DNA from 3 places in the Faecalibacterium sp. DFI.5.82 genome. Region 2 is predicted to be linked to each of the others. Evidence: riboswitches for the same ligand, from Rfam matches in the RefSeq annotation. Region 2 holds a riboswitch; each other region holds the start of a gene.
The links. Region 2 has a riboswitch for cyclic di-GMP ahead of P0G09_RS03760 (CAP domain-containing protein). Riboswitches for the same ligand answer to the same signal wherever they lie in the genome.
Positions count from the first base shown of each region.

Region 1 (3,275 bases), on a different contig from region 2:
GAGCAAGTGACGATGGCGGCCACGCCCCGGCTGACCGAGGTGATGGTGGCCTCGGTGGGGCGGTTGACCGCACCCAGATAGCCCGCCGCAACAATATTGCAGCCTGCAAAGAAGTAGCCCAGGAAGTAGATGCGCATACCGCTGTGGGCGTATTCGGCCATCAGTGCAGAGCTCTCGCTGTTGAAGAGGGCAACAAAGGTGTCGGTAAAGCCAAACACAGCACCGTACAACACCGCCGCCAGCGCCAGCGCAGTGCCGCAGCCCAGCAGAAGCAGCTTTTTTGCCCCGGCCATCTCATTTTTGCCGTAGCACTGGCTGATCAGCGGCTGGGCACCCTGGGCCACGCCGTTGAAGATGGCTGTTGCCACCAGCGCAAAGTTTGCCACCACGCCGTAAGCGGCCACGCCCACGTTGCCCGCCAGCCGGAGCAGCAGGAAGTTGAACACGGTGGTGGTCACGGCAGAGGAGAGCTCCCCGACAAAGCCGGAGATGCCCAGCTGGCAGCTCTGCACCAGCAGCCGGGCCGAGGGGGCCTGCCGGACAAAGGTGAGCGTGTTGCTCTTTTGAAAAAGGTGGCGGCTGCAGATGGCGATGCTGAGCACCGGCGAGATAGCGGTTGCCAACGCCGCGCCGGGCAGGCCCAGCCCCATGGGGAAGATGAAGATGTAATCGAACACCACATTGAACAGGCTTCCGCTCAGGGTGGCCACCATGGCAAGGGACGGGTCGCCGTCGTTGCGGACGAAGGCCGAGAAGATGTAGTTGCACATGAAGAAGGGCGTGAACAGCAGGAAGATGCGGGTGTAGTTCAGGCCCAGCGCCACAATGCCCGCATCGCCGCCCATGAGCTGCAGAAGCGTGCCCGGGCAGAACGCGCCCGCCAGCATGAACGGGATGGCAATCAGGCAGGCACAGAGGATGGCGTTGGAAAAAAACCGCTGCGCCCGTGCCTCGCCCTGCGCCTGCAGGATGGCGTACCGGGTGGCAGCACCCAGGCCGATCATCGAGCCGAAGGCAAAGATCAGGTTGTACATGGGCAGGCAGAGGTTCAGCAGGGTCACGCCGTCGGTGCCCGCCGCCTGGGCGATGAAATAGGTGTCGGCCAGAATATAGCACGATGTGCCGATCAGACCGAAAATATTCTGCGACACATACTTGAAGAACTGCTTTGTCAGGTTCATGGGAGCTTCCTTTCCGCGGGGAGAGTAGGGGAGTGAAACGTAAAAACGACTACTACTATATCATAAAACCTGGCATATTTCAACGAAAAAGCGAGGAAACACGCCATCATTTCCCAAACGGAACACTTCTCCCCGGGGCGATGCTGCTATCCGAAAATGTTATACAAACACTGTCGATTTTGTGTAACTTGCCAAAGATGATTTTGGGTTATTGACCAAAAAAAAAAAAGTCTTATGATTTTTGTGTAAAATGCCACATAAAAACAGAAGAATCGGCAAACCAGTCGAAAGGCTGCGACGCAAAGCTACAGGGCCTGTAATATGGCAGCCAGCTGCACTTTCTCAACCATACCGCACATGGGCATCACCTCAAGGGGCGGTAGATTCCCAAAGTACAAAACGCAGAGCGTTGTACCAGCCATTTGGCCGGTGCGGCGCTCTTTTTGCTTTGTGCGGGCATGGTTATATTTTGGGAGTAATTCATAAAAGGAGGATTTTTATGAGATTGAAACGTGTGATCAGCGCCGCCTTGGCAGTGAGCATGGCAGTTTCCATGATGCCTGCTACTGCGGTTTCGGCGTTTGCAGCGGGAACGAGCACCAATACTGCGGAGACAACCACTGTTACTGGCAAGAATAGCACCGAAAGCGAAGCAGAAACCTCTGGTTATTGTGGTGCAGAGAATCAGGAAGAGAGTGTTCAGTGGAAATACGATGAATCTACAAAGGTTCTGACTATTTTTGGCAATGGCCCAATGGCAGATTATGAGGGAATTGCTGATACGGATGTTGGCACAGACAATGATCTGCGTCCATGGAAACCCTATCTCAACCAGATTACAGAGGTACATATTGAGGAAGGCGTTACTGCGATTGGCAATAGTGCATTCCGTGGGATGAAGGCTTTGAAAAAAGCTAATATTCCTGCCAGCATTCAGCATTTGGGCGATTACATCTTTCGCTATGATGAAGCATTGGAAGAAGTAATCTGGGCAGAAGGATTTGAAGCGGCTGAAACTACTGACGTGGATTCAAACCAGAATGTATATACAGGAAAATATTTGCCTACAAGTATGTTCGATTTCTGCTCTGAACTGGGCAAGGACAAGGAACTGACTGAATGGCTTCCCAAGAGCTTTGAAGGTGTTGGCTGTGCGGCAGTTCGAGGAACACAGTTTACAGTTGATTTTGATAACTGGAGCAATCTGAAATATATTGGTGCGTATGCTTTTTCAATGATGCGGAATCTGGAAAGCTTTACTGTTACAGATGACATCGAGTTTGGATTAAGAAAAAACCCACAGGTTCCGGATGGGACTTCTAATGCACTTCAAGGTTCTGGTTTGAAAAAAATGATTGTTAGGACCGAAAAACTTCCCTATGCAATTGTGCGGGGTTGTGAGAAATTGAGTGTGATTGATTTGGGAAGCAACCCTACAATCATTGGAGATTCTGAATTCGCAGGGACTGCTATTGAGAAAATTGACATTCCGAAGAGTGTGACAAAAGTTGATGCATGGGCGTTTGCAAATTGTCAGAATTTGAAGAGAGTGACCTTCTACGGTGAAACCGCATTGCATCATGTTCCTTTCCCAGCATGTGGCATTGAAACCTTTATTATTGAAGAAGGCGCAAAAATTACTAGCGATGATTCTAATCCCTTCCGAGAACAACCGACAGGTTCTTATCCGGCTGTAACCTCTTTGAAGAACGTGGAAATTCTTGGCACATTGAATACTAGTCGGACAGATATGACGACAGAAACTCTTTGGAAAAATATGTTCTCTCCTAGTGAACAACTCAAAGAAGTTACTGTGAGCGATGCAAACCTGCAATATGTAAAAGCTGAGACTTTCCCGAAGATGGAAAATCTGAAAGTGGTTGGCGATGATGCAACGTTTGAAGCATCGCTTGCGGGATGCACCAACCTGAAAACCGTTGACCTGACCGGCTGCAAAAAGATTGCCAGCTATGCAGCTGGCTGCTTTGGTGATGGTATGAATGATTCTACTGTCATCTATGTCAATGATGCAAGTGCAATTCCGGGGAGTGACACTGGCATTTCGAATCGTCACGGTATCGTTATGGTTGTTAA
Region 1 is NZ_JARFIS010000003.1:158,784-162,058, reverse strand. Features, by position in the region: gene P0G09_RS06435 (MATE family efflux transporter) at 1-1,181, opposite strand, end outside; cyclic di-GMP riboswitch class I at 1,446-1,521, shown strand; gene P0G09_RS06430 (leucine-rich repeat domain-containing protein) at 1,696-3,275, shown strand, end outside.
Region 1: another riboswitch for cyclic di-GMP. It lies ahead of P0G09_RS06430 (leucine-rich repeat domain-containing protein); the one in region 2 lies ahead of P0G09_RS03760 (CAP domain-containing protein).

Region 2 (3,275 bases):
ATCACCAAGATGTCCCAGAAAAAGATCCATCAGATCATCGCGGGCTTTGGCAAGGCCGCTGTGCTGGCAAAGCAGGCGGGCTTTGACATGGTGCAGGTGCACGGCGACCGGATGTGTGGCAGCTTCTCTTCCGCCATCTTCAACCACCGCACCGATGAATACGGCGGCAGTGCCGAGCGCCGCGCCCGCTTTGCCGTGGAAGCTGTCAAGGCAGTGCACGCCGCTGTGCCCGGCATGGCCATTGACTACAAGCTGGCTGTCCGGCAGGAGAACCCCCATTACGGCAACGCCGGTGTGGTGGAGGAGGAACTGGCCGTGTTCGTGCCCCTGCTGGTGCAGGCAGGCGTGACCAGCTTCCATGTGACACTGGCCAACCACTCTGCGCTGGAAAACACCATCCCGCCGGCCAGCCACCCCGAGTTCAAGGAGACCGGCTGCTTCCTCAAGTTCTGCGATGAGGTGCGCCGGTATACCAGTGTGCCGCTCTGCGGTGTGGGCGGCCTGAACGACCCCGATTTTGTGGAGCAGCAGCTTGCCAGCGGCCGCATCCAGTGCGCGGCAATGTGCCGCCAGCTGCTGGCTGACCCCAACTGGGTCAACAAACTGCAGAGCGGCAATGCGGCAAAGATCCACCGCTGTGTCCGCTGCAACAAAAAGTGCCTGGGCGGCCTGATTGCCCATCAGGGCACCCGCTGTGTCTATGATGCCCTGAACGCAAAAGAACAGGGCAGCATCTGATATCAAACATAATAAAGGAGAATGACCATGAGCTACGCCATCGTTTTCAGCAGCAAGACCGGCAACACCCGCCTGCTGGCCGACACCCTTCGCGCAAGCTTGCCCCAGAATGAGTGCACCTACTTCGGAGCACCGGCTCCGGAAGCACTGGAGGCTGAGACCCTTTACATCGGCTTCTGGACGGACAAGGGCCATGCCGATGACACCCTCACCGCCTTTTTGCAGACCCTGAAGGGGAAGCGGGTCTTTTTGTTCGGCACCGCAGGCTTTGGCGGCAGTGCGGAATATTTCGAGCAGATCCTGGCGGCGGTGCAGAAATCGCTGGATGAGAGCAACACGGTCATTGGAACCTATATGTGCCAGGGCAAGATGCCCATGACTGTGCGCCAGCAGTACGAAAAGATGCTGCAGCAGCCCAACCATGCACCCAACCTCGAGATGCTGATCGAGAACTTTGATAAGGCACTGGCTCACCCGGATGCCGCAGACCTCGACCAGCTGCGCAAAAAGGCGGCAGAGGTGCAGGCATAACGGAAGAACTCTTCAAAAAAGAAGATTTTTTGAGAAAGCTGCTCCAAAACAGTTGACAGGTTCTGTCCGATGTGGTAGGATAGCGTCGAGGAAATGGAAACGGCTCCTCAAGGTGAATTGAATATTCTCGGCAAAGCAGTCGAAAGGCTGTGACGCAAAGCTACAGGGCCTGTAAAATGGCAGCCAGCTGCTTCTCAAGGAAATCTTTCTTTGGGCGACCTGCTTAGATTTTCTAGGTGTTGTTTTGCTGAGTGTATTGCAGAACAACACCTTTTTTCGTTCTCAAATTTCTTCCCAAAAGAAGAAAGGCACGCAAAACTGAATATCCTCGGCAAAGCAGTCGAAAGGCTGTGACGCAAAGCTATAGGGCCTGTAAAATGGCAGCCAGTTGCTTCTCATCACCTGAGGGTCTCCACAGCGGAGATTGGGTGTTGAGTGACCTTCATCTGAAGCATCAGGTGTCGATTGCCGAGTATACCAGCAATCGACACCTTTTTTCATGGGGCAACACAAAAGAGGTTCAACACCATGCGTAACGCTTCGATGAAAGTCCTGAAGAATCTGGTCTGCTGCGCCGCATTCATCTGCCTGATGCTTGTTCTGGCAATGCCCGCACACGCAGCTTCCAAGGCCGATGAGCTGCTGCAGCTCGTCAACGCAGAGCGTGCACAGGCTGGTGTGGCTCCTCTGAGCATGGGCAGCAGCGCACTGAATGCTGCCGCACAGGCCCGTGCAAAAGAACTTACCGTCAATTACTCCTACAACCGCCCCAATGGCAGCCGCGAGTTCACCATCCTGCCGGAGTACGGTGTGGACGATGTTTCTGTGGGAGAGAACTACTGGGCAGCTGCTGAGAATGCTTCGGATGTGGTCGCCGCCTGGAATCGCTACGATTTCTTCAAGGAGCGGATGCTGGACAAGGATGCCACCTCCGTTGGCATTGGCTACTACGAGGGCGGCGAGTACGGCAATTACTGGGTGATGATCTTCACCTACGCCCGCGGCACCAGTGAGAACGGTTTCGCACAGGAAGTGCTGGCGCTGGTCAACGCTGAGCGTGCAAAGGAAAATCTGGCACCTCTGGCCATGGGCGATGCCAAGCTGCAGGCCGCTGCCGATGAGCGCGCAAAGGAAGTGGCAAAGGTCGCTTCCCACACCCGCCCCGATGGCACCAACTGCTTCACCGTGCTGAAGGAGTACGGTGTGTCTGATACCGCCACCGGCGAGAATGCCGCCTGGGGCGAGACCACGCCCGAAAAGGTCGTTGCAGACTGGATGGCTTCGGAAGGCCACCGTGTCAATATCATGGACCCCGCCGCCAAGTATATGTGCCTTGGCTACAACTACGATGCCAATTCTCAGTGGGGCCACAACTGGATCCAGATCTTCGCAAAGTAAGCGGAGGACTTCCATTGAGCGTTGTACGATGAAATAAAACAGAGCAAAAAGAGATGCACCCCGCCTTCCTGATTCAGGTTCAGGGAGCGGGGTGCATCTCTTTTGTTTTTTTATTCTGCTGCCATCTCAGCCACATCCTCGGGGCTGAAATCGCCCAAGGGCAGGATGAGCCGGCCCAGCGTTTCCTGCGGCAGGGCGGCAAGCCGGGCACTCTCGTCCGCAATTTCGGCAGGGCAGAGGACGTGCACGCCGTCCGCACCGGTCTCTACCCGGGCGCGGTGGCCGGTGGCAATGTACTGGATGCCCAGCCGGTCAGCCGCCGCCAGCAGGGCGGGGAAGCGCAGGTCGGCCGGGGCAGCGGTCTCCTCAGCCAGCTGGCTGGCCAGTTCGCTGGCATTCAGGGTGATGCACTCGATGCCCAGAGCCTTGGCGGCTTCCTTGGCGGCATCCACAACGGGATCATCGGTGCACAGACGCACCACAGCGCCCATCACCGCAAAGCCCTGCTGCTGTAAAATGCGGACAGCTGCTTTGCAGCCCGTGCCGCCGCACAGGCCCACCAGCACCTTGTCCTGCTGTTCATAGGTGTCGAACCCGCTGCCGGGCAG
Region 2 is NZ_JARFIS010000002.1:28,481-31,755, reverse strand. Features, by position in the region: gene bilR (bilirubin reductase) at 1-738, shown strand, start outside; gene bilS (flavodoxin family protein BilS) at 766-1,269, shown strand; cyclic di-GMP riboswitch class I at 1,389-1,464, shown strand; cyclic di-GMP riboswitch class I at 1,590-1,665, shown strand; gene P0G09_RS03760 (CAP domain-containing protein) at 1,798-2,667, shown strand; gene P0G09_RS03755 (hypothetical protein) at 2,778-3,275, opposite strand, start outside.

Region 3 (3,275 bases), on a different contig from region 2:
TGAACCGCGGCTTTCTGAACGGCCCGGTCTGCCCCATCTACGGCTTTGGCATGATCATTGTGCTGTTCACCCTTTCGCCGCTGGCAGACAACCTGCTGCTGCTCTATCTCGGCGGCGTGATCCTGCCCAGCGTGCTGGAGCTGGTGGGCGGCTGGGCGCTCTACAAGCTCTACCACACCCGGTGGTGGGATTACAGCGACTTCCCCTTCAACATCGGCGGATATATCTGCCTGGAATTCTCCCTTTTGTGGGGCGTGGGCACCGTTGTGGTGATGAAGGCCGTTCACCCCGTGATCGCGGGTTTTGTGGAGATGGTCCCCCAGATGGTGGGCTTTGTCCTCATGTGCATCCTGTACGCCTGCTACGCCGCCGACGTGGTGGTGACCGCCTTTGCGGCCTCTGACCTGGCCCGTGAGCTGGATGCCCTGGAAAAGGTGGCCGACAGTATGCACGCCGTGTCCGATGCCATGACCGAGCTGCTGGGCACCACCGCCATGGACGTGGACCAGAAGATGGACGAGAGCCGCCTGCAGCTCAAGCTGGCGGCTGCCGAGGCCCGGGACAATGCCGCCAAACTGAGCCCCCGGGATGCCGCTGCCGCCCTGCGCGCCAAGGCCGACGAGGCCATGGAGGCCGCCCGCAAGTCCTCGCAGGAGGCCCGGCTCAATGCCTCTGAGGCCGCCACTGCCGTCAAGCTGGCCGCCAAGGGCACCGCAGAGCGCACGGCAGAGCTGCTCCGTCTGGAACAGCTGGCCGAGGAGCTGCAGGCCCGCAGCGAGGAGATGCGCGCCCGCACCCGGAGCTCCAAGTACTTTGGCAAGGGCCGTATGCTCCGCGCTTACCCCAAGCTGCGCCACGGCGAAAAGCACCGCTCTCTGGACGAGCTGCGGGAGCGTCTGAAGTACGAGCGCAGGCACTGACCCTGACCGTTGCAGCAACCCCAAATGCCCCTGACCGGCTTCTTTCGGTCAGGGGCATTTTTCTTGCACTGCGCCCTCCATAAAGTCAGGCAGATCTTGTGCTGCCGCAGGATTTTATTCTCATTCTGTTTTCCACATTATACGTTCCTTTTTTGTACACTCTTCCAAATCTTTTTCGTCATATTGACAAAAAAAAAAAAGAGTATCTTATCCTGTGCAATATGCTATTCCGCTAAAAACTGAAGAATCGGCAAGCCAGTCGAAAGGCTGCGACGCAAAGCTACAAGGGCCTGTAATATGGCAGCCAGCCGCACGTTATTCTCTCCGGGTAAGGTAATACGAAACCTTGCACCTCCTTGTGAAGATGCGTCGGCTTCCCTTCAGGAGAGCGAGCGCGCAGCGGGTCTACAAGGGTTCAGAGCGTCGTACCAGCCGTTTGGCCGGTGCGGCGCTCTTTTGTTTTGGCTGAAATAGAGAGAGTTTTTTGGGAAAATCATGGAAAAGGAGTAAAGAATTATGAAACCCAAGCGTTTGATCAGCTTATTGGTTGCGGTCTGCATGATGATCACCATGCTGCCCCTGTCGGCAGTCACGGCATTTGCAGCAGACACGGCAACTGAACAAGAAGCCATCGTTGACGGTTACAAGTATAAGTATAAGGTAAATGGCGGTAATGCAACCATCACAAAATTTCTTGGCCCTGTGAAACCAACAAACTACGACTACGACATCGACATACCCGAAACGTTGGACGACAAATACACTGTAACCGCCATCGGCAATTATGCCTTTTATTCAGACCATCAGCTGGGGGAGGTCACCATTCCACAAAGCGTCACTTCCATCGGCGATCATGCCTTTGCAGGTTGCCGCAACTTGAACTCTCTTACCATCAATGACGCTGCCACATCAATAGGAAACCGGGCCTTTACGGAATGCCCTCTTACAACAACGCTTTCATTAGGTAAAAAAATTACGACGATCGACGATCGTGCCTTTTATGATTGCCGTGGTCTGACGAGCGTCACCATTCCACCAAGCGTTACTTCCATCGGTGATCATGCCTTTGGTGAATGCATTCATCTTAAAACGCTTTCGTTCGGTGAGAATTCGTTCGGTGAGAATATTGAGACGAATATTACGACGATCGGCAATTATGCCTTTTTTCATTGCAATGATCTGGAGAGTGTCACCATTCCACAAAGCGTCACTTCCATCGGCAGAGAAGCTTTTAGATTTTGCAACAACATGAAATCTCTTGCCATCAATGGCGCCATCGAATCGATGGGGACAGGCGCCTTTGCTGGGTGCATTTCTCTTGAAAAGATTTCGTTAGGTGAGAATATTAAGACGATCGGCTATTCTGCCTTTGATTCTTGCACTTCCATTAATCTGACGAACGTCACCATCCCGGAAAATGTAACAACCATTAGACCTGGTACCTTTCGCTATTGCACCCATCTGGAATACATTACGCTCCCTGCTGGATTGACTTCTTTCCAAGACAGTCTGAAAGGTTGTCCGGCTGGGAACCCCAATGGTGCCATCTACTACAAAAACTACAAGGCCAAGGCAGATGCTCTGCTTGCAGACAATGATAACAATCCTAAAATTGATGCCAATGATAAACTGAGAAAACGCAATTTTCTTTACCTCTGCAAGGTGACCTTTGATGCCAAGGGCGGCGAACTGAACGACGACGCTGTGGTGCCGGTTTATAAGACCGAAAAAATCACTGATACCAAGGCAAACGATCTGACTGCCATCCATGATCCCACCCGTGCGGGTTACAAGTTCACCGGCTGGTACACCGAAGATGGCAACCTCTTTAATGTGAAAGATACCGCAATTATGGAGGACATCACCCTCCATGCCGGTTGGGAGTTCGACCCCAATGCTCCGGGCTGCCACCCGCTGACCGTGACCGGCGGCACTGTTACTGTGAAATACGACGGCAGCGATGTGACCAGCAAGCTGAACAGCAACACTGACGCAGCCACCGGCCAAAAGACCTACGATGTACCGGACAACGCAGAAGTGACCGTGACGCTGGACAAGGACCGGACCCCTGCGGGCATGGTGTTTGACGGTTGGTCTACCGGCGAGTTCTCCCTGCCGCAGGATCAGAACTACAAGGCAGAAAGCATCACTTTCCCCATGAGCAGTGGTGTGGATATTGCCGCACAGTACCGTGATGCCGCCGCTGACCACACCCACGATACCGCAGTCTTCCACCCGCTGACCGTGACCGGCGGCATTGTTACCGTGAAAAACGGTGACAAGGATGTGACCGATACCTTGACTGTTACTACTGACGAGACCACCGGCAAAAAGACCTACTCTGTACCGGACGGC
Region 3 is NZ_JARFIS010000010.1:91,655-94,929, forward strand. Features, by position in the region: gene P0G09_RS12280 (putative ABC transporter permease) at 1-920, shown strand, start outside; cyclic di-GMP riboswitch class I at 1,160-1,236, shown strand; gene P0G09_RS12285 (leucine-rich repeat protein) at 1,437-3,275, shown strand, end outside.
Region 3: another riboswitch for cyclic di-GMP. It lies ahead of P0G09_RS12285 (leucine-rich repeat protein); the one in region 2 lies ahead of P0G09_RS03760 (CAP domain-containing protein).